One region of the Cryobacterium serini genome, then DNA from elsewhere that is predicted to be linked to it. Evidence: riboswitches for the same ligand, from Rfam matches in the RefSeq annotation. Region 1 holds a riboswitch; each other region holds the start of a gene.
The links. Region 1 has a riboswitch for thiamine pyrophosphate ahead of thiC (phosphomethylpyrimidine synthase ThiC). Riboswitches for the same ligand answer to the same signal wherever they lie in the genome.

Region 1 (5,100 bases):
AGAGGCGGGGATAGTTCGCGCGCGCGGCGAGGTCGTCGAGCCAAAAGGAGCTCTGCCGGGTACCGACGAGCGCATCGGCCACCACGGATGCTGCGGGCCGGGCTCGGTCGAAAATTGTGCTGCTCATGCGTGGTGGCTCGTCATGGTGTCGTCCTCTCCTCCGGACCGGGCCCGGGCCTGGTCCTCGGGCCCAGTTTATAGACTGGGCCCATGGACGGGGCCAGGGCCTCGTCCGGTTTTGCGGGAGAGGTCGGGCATCCGCTTAACGCAGCAGTGCCGCCCCGCAGAAGCGGGACGGCACCAGATTAATCGCTGGGACTAGATGATCGCGGCGCGCAGGGCGGCAGCGGCAGCGGCCGGGTCCTCGGCGCCGTAGATTGCTCCGCCGGCAACGGCGACCGTTGCTCCGGCGCGCTGCACGGAAGAGATGGTCGACAGGTTCACGCCGCCCGCGAGGGAGAAGGGAACCTTGGCGGTCTCGCCCTGGTTGAGCAGCGTTGCGAGCGAGAAGCCGGGCTCGGCCTGCTCGTCGAGACCAGCGTGCATCTCCACGAACTGAGCGCCGAGCGCGGTGACCTCGCGGGCGCGGGTGACCTTGTCGGCGACGCCGATAAGGTCGACAACAATGCCCTTGCCGTGCTTGGTTGCGGCAGCGACGGCTCCGATGATGGTGCTGTCACCGGCCGTGCCGAGCACGGTCACGAGGTCGGCGCCGGCGGCGAAGGCGATGTCGGCTTCGAGCTCGCCGGCATCCATGGTCTTGAGGTCGGCGAAGACGATCTTGTCGGGGTGCGCGGCCTTGATCGCGGTGACGGCGCGCAGGCCCTCTGCCTTGATCAGCGGGGTGCCGAGTTCGATGATGTCAACGTGCGGGGCAACCTGCGCGGCCAGCGTGAGCGCGGCTTCGGTGGTCAATACGTCCATTGCTACTTGGAGCTTCATGGGATTCTGCTTTCTGTTAGTGATGAAGAGTGGAAAGTTCTTGTGGGGGGTACGCGCCCTATTCGAGGTTGGCGTGACGCGGCCAAAGCTGTTCAGCCGTGGCCCCGCTCACCTGCCAGAGCGTGTGAAACAGGGCATCGCCAACGAGCAGCACGGCCTGCTCGAACAGACCGCCCGAATACTGGGCCGACACTTGTCCGGCATGGTCCTGCTTGGTCGCAGCCGGAATGACCACGGTCACCGCAGCAAGCCGCCCTAGCGGCGACTCGGGAGCCGTAGTGAGCGCGAGTATGTTCGCGCCCACACTGTGAGCCGTTTCGGCGGCTCGCACAATGGCGCCCGTCGTTCCGGAGCCACTCGCAACCAGCAGTAGATCGCCCGAGGCGATCGCTGGGCTGGTCACCTCGCCGACAACGTGCACGTCGAGTCCGAGATGCATCAGCCGCATAGCGGTCATCTTCAGAGCTAGGCCGGAGCGGCCGGCACCCAGCACGAAAATTCGAGGCGCCGCAGCGAGCACGGTGACGGCCTCGTCGAGCGATGAAGCGGATGCAGACCGCAGCGCGTCGACGACGTGGCTGTTCTCAGCGAAAATGAGCCCGAGGGCGTCCGCTGCAGTTGGGGTGGTTGTCGTTTCGGTCATAGGTTAATACTCCACTCCTTCGAGCGGGAGTGCTGCCCGCCAAAAGGTTGGTTTAACTACCCAAACGGATGGCTATGAGTGGGCATCGCGGATGGTCCGGGTAGGGTAGACCTATGACGATCTTCGCAACCTCCCCTGAGCCCGGCACTCGCCCTGCCAGTTCCACCGCGCAGACCGCGCGCAGCGCGGCGGCCGAACGCTCCAGACTCATCGCCGACCTGACCGACGCGCACGCGACCACGCTGGAAACCCTGCTCGCAGTGCTGCGCTCGGGTAGCACGAGTGACACGGCCGCCCGCCAGAAAGCCACCGAGCTGGCCGCCGCTGCGATGGTCGCGCTGCGCGCGGTGAGTGACCTGGATCGCAGCCTCACCGAGGAACCCGTCGCTCAGGCCTTCGAACGGCTGCGCGACGATCTGCGCCCGCTCGTGCGTTTCGGTGACCTCGACGTGCAGTTTATCGAGCCACCGGTGAATGGGCGCGCCCTGCCCGGTGAGGTCGCTCACGAAGCCCGCGCCATCGTGCGCGGCGCCGTGCTCGCCCTGGTTGAGCAGACCGGGGTCGCCCGGGTGCGCGTGCAATGGGACTGCGACGGCAGCAACCTGCTCATTCGCATTCGCGACGACGGACCGGGCGACCTCGACGCGGAGGTTCCCAGCGTGCGCCAGCTCGCCGCCCGCGTCGTCGCTCTCAGCGGCACCCTGGGCGTCGAGGCGACCGCCGGCTGGGGGTCCGAGATGGCGGTGTCACTGCCACTCGACGCGCCCACGGCATCCGTTTCTGCCGCTGCGGCCTGGGGGCTCAGCCCACGCGAACGTGGCGTGCTCGAGCTCGTGGCGTCGGGCGCACGCAATAAGGCGATCGCCGAGGCGCTGACCATCAGCGAGAACACCGTGAAGTTTCACGTGGCCAATCTGCTGCGCAAGGTGGGCGCCTCGACCCGCGCCGAGTTGGCAGCCCTCGCCCGCTGACCGCTAGGGTGAAGGGGTCAGAAGACACACACCACCACGGGAGCGCGCACCAGCGAGCTGAGAGGACGGCCAGGGCCGTCGACCGTTGAACCTGTCCGGGTAATGCCGGCGTAGGAAGTTCGATTACATGCGCACAATTGACGAATCAACCATCTCCCAAACCGTCACGACCGGCCCGATCCAGGGCAGCAGTAAACGCTACGAACCGGTGCCACACTGGCCAGGGCTTCACATTCCGATTCGTCGGGTGAACCTCAGCAACGGCGAGCACTTCGACCTGTATGACACTTCGGGCCCGTACACCGACGACTCGGCCACCATTGATCTCGAGGAGGGCCTGCCGCGGGAGCGGGCCGGGTGGGAGCATCCGCTGCCCGTCGACGGCGCTGCGACCCAGCTGGTCTGGGCTCGGGCCGGTATCGTCACTCCGGAAATGGCCTACATCGCCGCCCGCGAGGGCGTCTCCGTCGAGCTCGTGCGCGACGAAGTGGCGCGCGGCCGGGCAGTCATTCCGGCCAACCATAAGCATCCCGAAAGCGAACCGATGATCATCGGTAAGGCCTTCACCGTGAAAATCAACGCCAACATCGGCAACTCCGCCGTGACCTCATCGATCGCCGAGGAGGTCGAGAAAATGGTCTGGGCCGCCCGCTGGGGAGCAGACACCCTGATGGACCTCTCGACCGGCAAGGACATCCACCTCACCCGGGAGTGGATCATGCGCAACTCGCCCATTCCGGTGGGCACCGTTCCGCTCTATCAGGCCGTCGAAAAAGTCAACGGTGACCCGGCACTGCTCACCTGGGAGATTTACCGCGACACCGTGATTGAGCAGTGCGAGCAGGGTGTCGACTATATGACCGTGCACGCCGGCGTGTTGCTGCGCTACGTGCCGCTCGCCGCCAACCGGGTCACCGGAATCGTCTCGCGCGGTGGATCGATCATGGCCGCCTGGTGCCTCGCTCACCATCAGGAGAGCTTTCTGTACACCCACTTCGTGGAGTTGTGCGAGATTCTGCGCCGCTACGACGTGACCTTCTCGCTCGGCGACGGCCTGCGGCCCGGATCCATCGCCGATGCCAACGACGAGGCCCAGTTCGCCGAGTTGCGCACCCTGGGCGAGCTGACGAAGGTCGCAAAATCGTACGGCGTGCAGGTAATGATCGAGGGCCCCGGCCACGTGCCGATGCACAAAATCGTCGAAAATGTGCGCCTGGAAGAAGAACTCTGCGAGGAGGCACCGTTCTACACGCTCGGCCCGCTCGCCACCGATATTGCGCCAGCCTACGACCACATCACGAGTGCGATCGGCGCGGCCATCATCGCCCAGGCCGGCACCGCGATGCTCTGCTACGTCACCCCCAAGGAACACCTCGGGCTCCCCAACCGCGACGATGTGAAGACCGGCGTGATCACCTACAAGATCGCCGCCCATTCCGCCGACCTGGCCAAGCAGCATCCGCGTGCGCAGGAGCGCGACAACGCGCTCAGTCGCGCCCGGTTCGAGTTTCGCTGGACAGACCAATTCGCGCTCTCGCTGGACCCAGACACCGCCCAGAGCTTTCATGACGAGACGCTTCCTGCCGGGCCAGCCAAAGCCGCCCACTTCTGCAGTATGTGCGGTCCTAAGTTTTGTTCCATGCGCATTTCAGCGGATGTACGGGTCTACGCCGAAGAAAACGGCCTCACCAGCCTCGAGGCTATTGAGGCCGGCATGGCCGAGAAATCTGCCGAGTTCACCCGACTGGGCAGCTCGGTCTACCTGCCGCTGCGTGTGCTCGGGACAGACGAGCACTGATTCTGGTTCACCCCGACGACGCCGTGCGGCACGGTGAAAGTACCCGGCAGACGCAGCCGCACCGCACCGCACCCTGATCTAGCGTCGCCGCAGGATCCTGATCCTGCTGGCCGTCGCCTGGCTTGTGATGGCAGCGTTGGCCTGTGTGCTGCTTCTCACCGGCACGAAGCCGAGCACCGCGTTCGGCGACACAGCCGCCACACCGGGCGGGCTGGCCCGCATCAGCGCGGTCATCCCGCTCAAATTCGACGGTTGGGTGCCACCGAGCGCAGCAGACTGTCTGGACAGCCCGGTGCAGCCCGGAGCTCACCGCGTGCGCATTCTGCTCGAGCTCACAGCAGTGGATGCCGCTGGCCTCTCTTTCGACGCCGAATCCGTTCCGGCCACCCTGGTTTTCGAAGTCCCGAATCAGGCCATCCCCCTCGTGCTGGACGGCCCACAGGAGGGCGCGTTTATCTCTGGGAACCGGGCACCACGTCGCGCCGTGAAAATATCCCCGAAATTGGGGGTAAGTGCCTACCTCACACGCGGCTACCCCCGCCCATCGGCAAGCGGGCACCATGAGTGCATTCCAACAATGGAGGTCGTCATGACAACCGGATTCGACACACGAGTACAGCCGACCGCGACAACCATGGCCCACCTGAACGTGCACGTCTTTGGAAACCTCAGCGTTCGACGGGGGTCGACCGTACTGCACGCCCATCAATTGGGCGGACCCAAACCACGACAGATTTTCGAGATTC
Region 2 (5,100 bases), on a different contig from region 1:
CGGCGCAGATGGTTTCTGTGACTCGGCGCATCGAGATGGGCGCTTCGATGCCGTCGATCCAGCCGACGCCGCGGCCTTGGTCGAGGTCGGTGGCGTTGACGTGGATCATGACGGTGGGGGCGGCGCCGCCCATGGTCGGGGTTTTCGGGTCGCGTGCGGCCGCTTGGAAAACGTCGCGGAGGATGTCGGCGCGTTTCTCCCCGGCGCTGCGGCGGTCGCCGTCGTAACGGGTGTCGCCGGTGAAGGGGTCGGCGCTGAAACGTTCACCGTCCACGCTCGAGTCGCCGACACGCAGGCCGTCCAGTTCGGTGCCCGTGACAGTGCCAACGCCTGTGCTGTCGTCGGGTTCGGTGGGTTCAAACCGGGGAGTACGAGACCGGGCCGACAAATAGGTGTCGAAGAGGGTGTCCATGATGCCGCGTAGTTCGGGGGTGACGTCAGCCCGCAGCGGGTAGAGCCCGTTGCGGAGCAGCCCAAACGTCAGAGAGCTTCTCGCTTCGACGAGGTCGTCGGTGGGGGCGGTACCGTCCGGGTCGAGCCGGCCCTGCCATTCCAGGGCTTGTGCCCGCAGCAGGTCGGGCGCGAAGCGGATACCGGCCCCGGGCAGCCCGGCCGTTTCCGGGGTGATCGCTCCGGTCGCCGACGCGACCAGGGCGCGTTCCACGTGGTCGAGGTCGTCCTGCATGACTTTTCCGTGCAGCGCGGTGAGGGTGGTGGCGATGATTTCGGCCGACTCCACCCCGAGCTCACCGCTCTCCAGCCCGTCGGCAATAACCGGGTACCGGGCCGGTACCGGCAGGCCGAGCGGGGTGCGTTCGACCGTGGTCTCGCCCAGCTTCAGGCGCCGTTTGGCTTCGCGGCCGGAGATACCGGCGAGTTGGGTGATGAACTCGACCCGGTTGCGGCATCCGTTCTTGTAGGCGAGCGAGCCGTTGCCGAGGTCGGTTTCGGCGCGCACACCAATGTCGGTGGTGGCGCGTAGCCTGGCACCATCAACCTTGCGGCCCAGCTCCTCCAACGCCGCCAGGACCGCGACAGCTTCAGCATCGTTCAGGTGACCAAACCGTGTTCCGTCTAAAACAGACCCCAGCAAAGCGCCAGCCTGAGCAATGACCAAAACCCGGGAACCCTCGGGTTCCGGCACAGAGCCGGTGGCGGCGGGCGGGGCGGTGAGGGTCATGGCGTCGGTGCCTCCTTCACCCATAATTATAGCCTAAAACGCTCACAAACACGAGACTATCTCAGCAAAATGGTGACGTGTGTTCAGAAATATCTTCTTGCCGCCATAGGGTGCTGACCAGCCGATTGCCGTGACGTGGTCCGACTTCACGAAGGATGCCTAACGGTCCGGCAAGTGATTTACTTGCCAGTATGGAATCTGAAAGCCCCCGAGCGGATACAGCCTCCTCGGCACGCGCCGCGCTCGTCGCGATAGCAACGGACCGGCAGCGGCTTGGACGACGGCTGCAAGCGCAGACCTGGTGGACAGCCCCCGCACAAGCAATCGCCATTGCGGCGGTAATCGCCTCGCCGGCCGCGGGGATTGCATTCGGAATGATGATGGTGTCGGCGATCGCCACTTTGGCGCTGGTCGGCATCGATCATCTCGTTCGCAGGCGGATGCGGCTCGTGACGCTACCCGGACCGACCGGGCCGATGAGCCTGACGATCCTCATCATCGTCTGCGTTGCAATCATCGGAGCGTTTGCCCTATCGATCTACTTCGAGATTAACAACCTGCACGCGGAGATCGTGGTAACCGCGGTCGCTGGATTCGTCGCGGCCCTCATCGGATCGGTCCTCTATGATCTGGCCAATGCGCGGGAACTGCTCCGTGTCGGTTAAGCCACGCTTTGATGACGCGATCCATGCACCAACCCGTCTGAGGGTATGCGCGCTGCTGCGGGTGACTGGTGTTGCGGAATTCAACACGATTGCGACCACCCTGGAGCTAAGCGAAGCGGCGCTGTCCAAGACCATCCGCAACCTGGCCGAGCTCGGCTACGTGCTGACCGTGAAGCAATCATCGCCCGCACGAGCGGATGCCCGCCGCACGACAAGCGTCGCCCTCACCCTGCGCGGTCGGGCGGCAATAGACGGCCACTTGGCCGCGCTCCGTGAGCTGTCGCATCCGTGAGCTGTCGCAGTGAAGTCCCCGTAACCTTGCTCCCGGATCGGTCGACCAACGGTTGCGCCGGTGCTCGACCAGGGCAAGACAGTGCATTCGAGCCAGTGCATTCGAGCCAGTGCCTTCGAGCCAGTTGGAGCCAATAACAGCGGTTGCGCGCTGAATGCGTGCGCGCATATAGGCTTGTCCGTGACACGGGGTGCCGCACATAGTGTGCGTGCTGAGATCAATACCCGTTGAACCTGTCTAGTTAGTACTAGCGAAGGAATGTCACGGATGACTGATCGACCCTCCCAGCTCGCGCTTCGGCAAACGCCTCGAATTCTCAGTATCGCCGGAACCGATCCGACCGGCGGCGCCGGAATTCAGGCCGACCTGAAGAGTATTGCGGCCAACGGCGGCTACGGCATGGCCGTGGTGAGTGCCCTGGTCGCGCAGAATACGCGCGGGGTGCGCTCGGTGCACACGCCGCCATCCGCCTTTCTGCGTCAACAATTGAACGCCGTGAGCGACGATGTGACCATCGATGCCGTCAAGATCGGCATGCTCGCGCAACTCGACGTGATCGCCGAGGTGCGTTCCTGGCTTTCCGCGTGTCGACCGCCCCTGGTGGTGCTCGACCCGGTGATGGTGGCAACGAGTGGGGACCGGCTGCTCGAACCGTCAGCAGAGCAGGCGCTGCGCGACCTGATTCCTCAGGTCGATCTCGTCACGCCCAACGTTTTCGAGTTGGCCGTTCTCTTGGACGAACACCCGGCGGCCACCTGGGCAAAGGTCCTCGAACAGGGCAAAAGATTGTCTGCTTGCACCGGTGTCACCGTGCTGGTCAAGGGCGGCCATCTCAACGAAACCAGCTGCCCGGATGCCCTGGTCAACACCCAGGGGCTGCTGCCGCACAGCGTGGTCGAGATCGCGTTGCCACGTATCCGCACCAGGAACACGCACGGAACCGGATGCTCGCTCTCCTCGGCCATGGCCACGGTGCAGGCGAGAACCGGTGACTGGGCGCAGTCCCTGATCGAGGTCAAAGAGTGGCTCCAAGACGCCCTGGCCCACGCCGATGACCTCGAGGTCGGCCAGGGAAACGGCCCGATCCACCACTTCCATCGGCTGTTCGCTCGCGCGACAGCGGCATCCGTTCTGACCGCGGGCGTGTCATGAACGCGGTGCGGTCGGCGGGATTAGGGGAGCGGCGGGAGGCTGGCGAGAAGCCGCTCGGCGACGTCCGTCGGGTCGTTGGCGTCGGTGATCGCGCGCACCACCACTACCCGGGTAGCGCCGGCATCGACCACCTGGTCGATGGTGCCCAGGTCGATGCCGCCAATGGCAAACCAGGGGCGCAGGCTGCCAGCGGATGCGCACCGTGCGGCCGCATAGCGCAGCAGGTCGGTTCCGACCGCTGCACGACCGGGCTTCGTTGGCGTCGCCCAGACCGGACCAACGCAGAAGTAGTCGAGGTTGTCTGCGGTGACGGCGGCGTCCACTTGCTCAGTGGTGTGGGTGGACAGGCCGATCCGCGCCGCCGCGCCGAGCAGTCCGCGGACGGCGGGCAGCGGCAGATCGGTCTGGCCGACATGGAAAACCGGCGCGCCGGCGAGGACGGCGATATCCGCCCGGTCGTTGACCGCCCAGAGCCGGCCATGACGGTCGGCGACCGTGCGGAGAACCTCGAGGTAGTGAAGCTCCTCGGCCGCGTCGATATTCTTGTCGCGCAGCTGGATGATGTCGACCCCGCCGGCGAAGGCGGCATCCACAAAGTCGGCGAAATCTCCGCGATCCCTTCTGGCATCGGTGCAGAGATACAGCCGGGCGGTGATGGGGTCCATGCGACCAACCCTAGGGGGCGCTGCCGTGGCATCGGTGCACACCATGAGTGAGCGGCCAGCGCAGCGAACGGTTGATGTTGCCGTTATTGGCGGCGGCGTGATCGGGCTCGGCATTGCCTGGGCGCTGGCGCATTCCGGTCGTACCGTGGTCGTCATCGATCCCGACCCGGCCGGCGGCGCCACCTTCGCTGCAGCCGGAATGCTCGCAGCGGTGAGCGAGCTGCACTACCGGGAAGAGGCATTGCTTGATCTCATGCTCGCGTCCTCGAAGTTGTATCCCGACTTCATCGACTCGCTCGGAACCGATAGCGACGCTACCGGATACCAGCGAACCACGACCCTGAACGTGGGCGCGGACGCAGCTGACCGGCACGCGCTCGCCGACCTGCGTGCTGTGCAGGTGGCCAATGGGCTGGGGGTCGAGCCCCTCACTGTGCGCGAAGCGCGGGTGCTTGAACCGATGCTGAGCCCTCAGGTTTCCGCCGCCTTTTTGGTGGAACAAGATCACCAGGTCGACCCGCGACGACTCACCGCGCGCATCCAGTCCGCGCTCGCTGCCCTCGCGCCAAACGGTCAGGACGCCCTGGTTCGGGTGCATGCCAGCGGGTTGATGCACGCAGATGCAGCGGATACCTCCTCGCGCGTCACCGGTGTCACCCTGGCGGATGGTCGCACGATTCACGCCACCGAAGTGGTCGTGGCCAATGGGCTAGGGGCAGCCGATTTGGGCGGGCTACCCGAGCACCTGCAGCTGCCGCTTCGCCCGGTGTACGGGGACATACTTCGGTTGCGGGTGCCCGAGCATCTTCGGCCGCTACTCACCTCGACGGTGCGCGGGTTGGTGCATGGGGTGCCGGTCTATCTGGTTCCGCGCACCGACGGAACGCTCGTGATCGGCGCCACCCAGCGCGACGACGGCTCGGGCGCCGTGTCGGCCGGTGGCGTGTATCAGCTGCTGCGCGATGCACAGGTTCTGGTGCCGGCGGTCAGCGAACTGGAGCTGATCGAAACGACCGCTCGGGCTCGTCCGGGAACGCCGGACAATGCACCGTTCCTCGGCCGCGTCGGGTGTTCAAGCGGCGACATTGCCGGCCTCATCATTGCCACCGGATTCTTTCGTCACGGTGTATTGCTCACCCCGGTCGC
Region 3 (5,100 bases), on a different contig from region 1:
TGGTCGCGCTTGTCGGTGGCCGCCTATCGGCCACCAGCTCACCCGGGCTCACCTCATAACTCCTGCAATATGAGAGCACGGCAGAAGAGATCGGCGGAATTGCGCACTTCCGCTTGAGGCCGGGTACAGATTGCAGGAGTTATGGTCGAAAATGAATATGCCGATAGGCCGGATCGGGTTAGGGTTCTTCGGTGGGCAGACAGGACGGCAGCGGGCGGCAGATTTCGGCGGACGACGTCGACGACCGTTCGGCGACGATGCTGCACGTGGATCTGGACGCGTTCTTTGTCTCGGTCGAGTTGCTCTCCCACCCCGAATTCGTACACCTGCCGGTGATCGTCGGCCACCGCGGTGGCCGTTCGGTCGTCACGGCGGCCAACTACATTGCCCGAAAATACGGCGTGAACTCGGCCATGCCGATGGCGGTAGCGCTACGCCAGTGCCCGAACGCGATCGTACTCGAGCCACACATGGGGCTGTATCGCGACTTTTCCAACCGGGTGATGGGGATCTTCGACGACGTCACCCCGCTGGTGGAACGGCTCGGCATCGACGAAGCTTTTCTTGACGTTGCCGGCGCGACTAATTTGTTTGGTTCTCCGGCTGTGATCGGCGAACTCATTCGCGCGCGCGTGTTTGCCGAAACCGGCCTCGTCTGCTCCGTGGGCGCGGCGTCGACCAAGTTCGTCGCCAAACTTGCCTCCGGCCTGGCCAAACCCAACGGTCTGCTCGTCGTGCCGGGCGATGAGACGGTCGAGTTTCTGCATCCGCTGCCCGTGACCGCCCTGTGGGGCGTGGGGTCCGCCACCGCGCAGATGCTCACGCGCCTCGGCCTGAAACTCATTGGTGATATTGCGCACACGCCGTTAGACGTGCTGAAAAAGACGCTGGGGGAGGCCTCCGGTCTGAAGCTGTTCGAGTTGTCCTGGGGGCGTGACCCACGCCCGGTGACGATTGAGCGGGAAGAGAAAAGCGTTGGCCACGAGGTGACTTTTGAGCACGACGAGACCGACATCGACCGACTGCACAGTGAGTTGCTGCGGCAGTGCGACCTTGTGGCCGCTCGGCTGCGGCGCAGCAATCTCGTGGCACGGCGCGTGGCACTCAAGCTGCGCTACACCGACTTCAGCACCGTTACCCGGTCGCGTACCCTCGCTGAACCGACCAATGTTGGCCGGCGCATTTATGAGGAAGCAGTCGCTGCGTTCGACCTGCTGGCCGCGTCGGGTATTCGGGTGCGTCTGATCGGCGTGCGGGCCGAGCAACTCGGTACGGCGTCGGGATCGGTGGGGTTGTGGGATCCCGACGAGGACTGGCGGGGCGCCGAGCTGGCGGTTGACTCCGTGACCGAGCGATTCGGGGCGGGAAGCGTGCGTCCGGCCTCGTTTTTCAAGCCTCGCCCATAGGGCACGAGTCGGCTACCCTGTTGGAATGACCAGCCTCCCGGAAAAACTCGCAGACACCTTCCGTTCCGCCGGTGTGAAATCGGCTTACGGTGATCCCGTGCAAATTGATGGCGTCACCCTCGTACCAGTGGCGCTCAGCTACTACGGTTTCGGTGGCGGTGATACCGGTGAAGGCAGTGCTGCCGGATCCGGTGGCGGCGGCGGTGGGGTGTCGCTGCCGATCGGCGCCTATGTCAAGGCGGGCAGCACCGCTCGGTTCGAGCCGAACGTCATCGCCCTGCTCGCAGTCGGTGTGCCGTTCCTTGTGGTCGCCGGCCGAGCCCTGGCCCGAGTAATCCGAGCCCTGAAGAAGTAGCCCCGCTCTCCGGACGGGGCCCGGGCCCCGTCCGCGGGCCCAGTCTATAAACTGCTCCCGTGGTCCAAAGATGGTCCCGGGCGAGCGCGGCGGGGGCGACGAGCAGAACGGATGCGGCGGGGCCGGCGCGGCCGCCGCGCGAAACGACGGCGCGCCCACCGTGGCATCCGAAGGCGCAGCCAGGTCGGAAAATGCCACGGGCCGTTCACCGGCAGCCCCTGGGCGATGCGCCGACGCCGCATCACAAACCGACGCATCAGCAGGAGATATAGCGTGGCCAACACGAGCAGGATTCCGATGCTCATGTCGTGATTCCCATGCCGCAAGTCTAGGCGGGGCGCTAGAATTGAAAACGATCACGGGAGTCCGGTACACCGGGCTGAGAGGAAGCTGACCAAGCTTCGACCGTCGAACCTGATCTGGATCATGCCAGCGCAGGGAGGCTTCTCGATCCCGTGCCCTGTATTCACCTACGGAAAGGGCACGCACAGTGCACGCTACAATCACAGCCACACGATCGGTCACGACGAAGAAGCCACGCAACTTTCGCTGGCGCGTGGTCGACATCGTCGTCGCGAGCGTCATCGGCGTCGCGAGCGGCGTCATCTTCTGGGCCTGGGGCCTCGCCTGGTCCCCGCTCAGCGCCATCCTTGCGTTCACGCCCGGCCTCGAAGGTCTCCTGGCCGGTGGCTGGCTGTTCGCCGGAGTGCTCGGCGGCCTCATCATCCGCAAGCCCGGCGCGGCCGTGTACACCGAGGTCGTCGCCGCCGTCGTATCAATGCTGATCGGCACCCAGTGGGGATTCTCCACACTCATCTGGGGCGTCGTGGAAGGCCTGGGCGCCGAAATCATTCTCGCGCTGTTCCTGTATACCAACTGGAGGCTGGGCGTGGCCCTGCTCGCCGGCGCGGGCGCCGGTGTGGCCGTAGGGTTTCTCGACACGACCTTCACGAGCTATGCAGCACTGGATTTTGGCTACAAAGCCGTTTATTTCGTATCCGCGGTCGTGTCGGGCACGGTGCTCGCCGGCCTGCTGTCCTGGCTGGCCGTGCGCGGCCTGGCCCGCACGGGTGCGCTGAGCCGCTTTGCTGCCGGTCGGGAAGGGTCGCGAGCACACTCCGCCGCGATCAGCTAGCGGATGTTGCACACCCCGCCGTTTCCCGCCGGTCACGATGCGCAGATTCGGGCCGTTCAGATTCAAGCCAGTGACTGGGGCTGGCGCCACGCCGGGCGCCACAATCAGGCGGTGTCCGGGCTTGACCTGCAGGTCGAGCCTGGCGAGCGGGTTTTGCTGCTCGGTGCCAGCGGTGCCGGCAAGAGTACGCTGGTGCACGCGCTGGCCGGTGTGCTCGGCGATGCCGAAGACGGCGACGAAACCGGCAGCCTGCTCATCGACGGCCGTCGCCCGGCCGAGGCGCGCGGCCGGGTCGGACTCGTGCTGCAGGATCCGGACTCTCAGGTCGTGCTGGCCAGGGTCGGAGATGATGTCGCGTTCGGGTGCGAGAACCTCGCCGTTCCACGTGCCGAGATCTGGCCGCGGGTGCGGCAGGCTCTCACCGAAGTCGGCCTGAACCTACCCCTCGACCACCCCACCTCGAGCCTGAGCGGCGGGCAGAAGCAGCGGCTGGCTCTGGCCGGCGTGCTCGCCATGCGGCCGGGGCTGTTGCTGCTCGATGAACCGACCGCGAACCTCGACCCCGATGGTGTCGTCGAGGTGCGCGACGCCGTTGTGCGCTCGCTCGATCGATCCGGGGCCACCTTGGTGGTCATCGAGCACCGGGTCGAAGTCTGGCAGGACGTCGTCGATCGCGTCATCGTGCTCGACCCGGCCGGCGGTGTGCTGGCCGACGGTCCCACCCGCGAAGTCTTGTCGAGGCACGGGGAACGGTTGGCGCAGGCCGGCGTCTGGGTGCCGGCGCTGCCCCCCCGATTTCCGACGCGCGCTCCCATCGCTTCGGCAGAGACCCTGCTTCGGGCAGAGGGACTCGCGGTCGGTCGCGTTCCGTTTGGCCGGCGCGCGGCATCCATCGTGGCCGAGAACATCACCCTCAACCTGCGGGCAGGTACCGCCACCGTTGTGACGGGCCCCAACGGCGCGGGAAAATCCACTCTCGCCCTTACGCTGGCCGGATTGCTGAAGCCGGCCGGGGGAACCCTGCACGCGAGTGACACGTTTGCGGCCGATATCGCGCCCGAGCCGCACCGCTGGCGTTCCCAGCAGCTGCTGACCCGCATTGGAACCGTTTTTCAAGACCCGGAACATCAATTCCTGGCCGCAAGCGTGCGGGCCGACCTGCTGATCGGCCCGCACGCCCTCGGCCTCAGCCAGGCCGAACAGACCAGCCGCGTCGACGAGCTGATGCACCGGCTACGACTCGATCATCTTGCCGACGCCAACCCGTTCACCCTGTCGGGCGGCGAGAAGAGGCGGATGTCCGTCGCCACCGTTCTTGCGACCCGTCCCCGTCTGCTCGTGCTCGACGAGCCGACCTTCGGGCAGGATTCCCGTACCTGGCAGGAACTCGTGGCCCTGCTGGCCGACCTGCTCGATGAGGGCATCGCGCTCGTCGCGGTCACCCACGACGCCCAGTTTGTCAGCGCCCTGGCCGACGAGGAATACCGGCTCGGTATGCCAGACTCGATCCGCCTCGGGGCGGGGGCGCCATGAGCTTGCTGACTCCGACGATCCGCCCGAGCGTTGTCGCCCGACTCAACCCGGTCGCCAAGCTCGCCGTGGCCCTGATCGTGAGCTGTGCGCTGCTGCTCTCGATCGACTGGGTCTCGGCTGGAGTCGCCCTGCTGCTCGAGGCCGCACTTCTGCTCTGGTGCGGCCTGAGCGTCCGACAATTCTGGCTGCGAACCGCGCCGGTCTGGATCGCGGCCCCGATGGCTATGGTCACGACCGTGCTCTATGGCGAAGACTCCGGTGGCCTGCTGTGGCAGTTCGGATTCATCTCCGTGACTGACGGCTCAGCCCAGCTCGGCCTGGCTATCGGGCTGCGGGTTCTCGCCATCGGCCTGCCCGGCATCGTGCTGCTCGCTACGACGGATCCGACGGACCTAGCCGACGGCCTAGCCCAGGTACTGCGTCTGCCCGCGCGATTTGTGCTCGGCGGCCTGGCTGGTCTGCGACTCGTGGGTATGTTCGTCGAAGACTGGCACTCGCTCACGCTGGCCCGCCGGGCCCGCGGGGTGGGCGATGGCGGTGGACCGCGCGGCGCCGCCCGCCGGTTCTTCGGCCCGGCCTTTTCCCTGCTCGTCCTTTCGGTGCGTCGGGGCAGCAAACTCGCTACGGCCATGGAGGCGCGCGGATTCGGCAGCGACGAGCCCCGCACCTGG

Region 2: it holds a riboswitch for thiamine pyrophosphate, as region 1 does, so the genes downstream of both, thiD (bifunctional hydroxymethylpyrimidine kinase/phosphomethylpyrimidine kinase) here and thiC (phosphomethylpyrimidine synthase ThiC) in region 1, are expected to answer to the same signal.
Region 3: it holds a riboswitch for thiamine pyrophosphate, as region 1 does, so the genes downstream of both, E3T51_RS06045 (ECF transporter S component) here and thiC (phosphomethylpyrimidine synthase ThiC) in region 1, are expected to answer to the same signal.

Annotation. Positions count from the first base shown of each region.
Region 1 covers NZ_SOHN01000008.1:170,907-176,006, forward strand. The annotation lists gene E3T51_RS04145 (NAD(P)/FAD-dependent oxidoreductase) at 1-127, opposite strand, end outside; gene hxlA (3-hexulose-6-phosphate synthase) at 319-942, opposite strand; gene hxlB (6-phospho-3-hexuloisomerase) at 1,001-1,585, opposite strand; gene E3T51_RS04160 (LuxR C-terminal-related transcriptional regulator) at 1,699-2,556, shown strand; TPP riboswitch at 2,583-2,690, shown strand; gene thiC (phosphomethylpyrimidine synthase ThiC) at 2,684-4,354, shown strand; gene E3T51_RS04170 (AfsR/SARP family transcriptional regulator) at 4,500-5,100, shown strand, end outside.
Region 2 covers NZ_SOHN01000016.1:78,388-83,487, forward strand. The annotation lists gene E3T51_RS12370 (HNH endonuclease signature motif containing protein) at 1-1,204, opposite strand, end outside; gene E3T51_RS12375 (hypothetical protein) at 1,372-1,845, shown strand; gene E3T51_RS12380 (transcriptional regulator) at 1,817-2,137, shown strand; TPP riboswitch at 2,314-2,413, shown strand; partial or broken gene thiD (bifunctional hydroxymethylpyrimidine kinase/phosphomethylpyrimidine kinase) at 2,396-3,241, shown strand; gene thiE (thiamine phosphate synthase) at 3,310-3,954, opposite strand; gene thiO (glycine oxidase ThiO) at 3,998-5,100, shown strand, end outside.
Region 3 covers NZ_SOHN01000009.1:110,369-115,468, forward strand. The annotation lists gene dinB (DNA polymerase IV) at 192-1,406, shown strand; gene E3T51_RS06040 (hypothetical protein) at 1,432-1,761, shown strand; TPP riboswitch at 2,110-2,219, shown strand; gene E3T51_RS06045 (ECF transporter S component) at 2,252-2,896, shown strand; gene E3T51_RS06050 (ABC transporter ATP-binding protein) at 2,900-4,429, shown strand; gene E3T51_RS06055 (energy-coupling factor transporter transmembrane component T family protein) at 4,426-5,100, shown strand, end outside.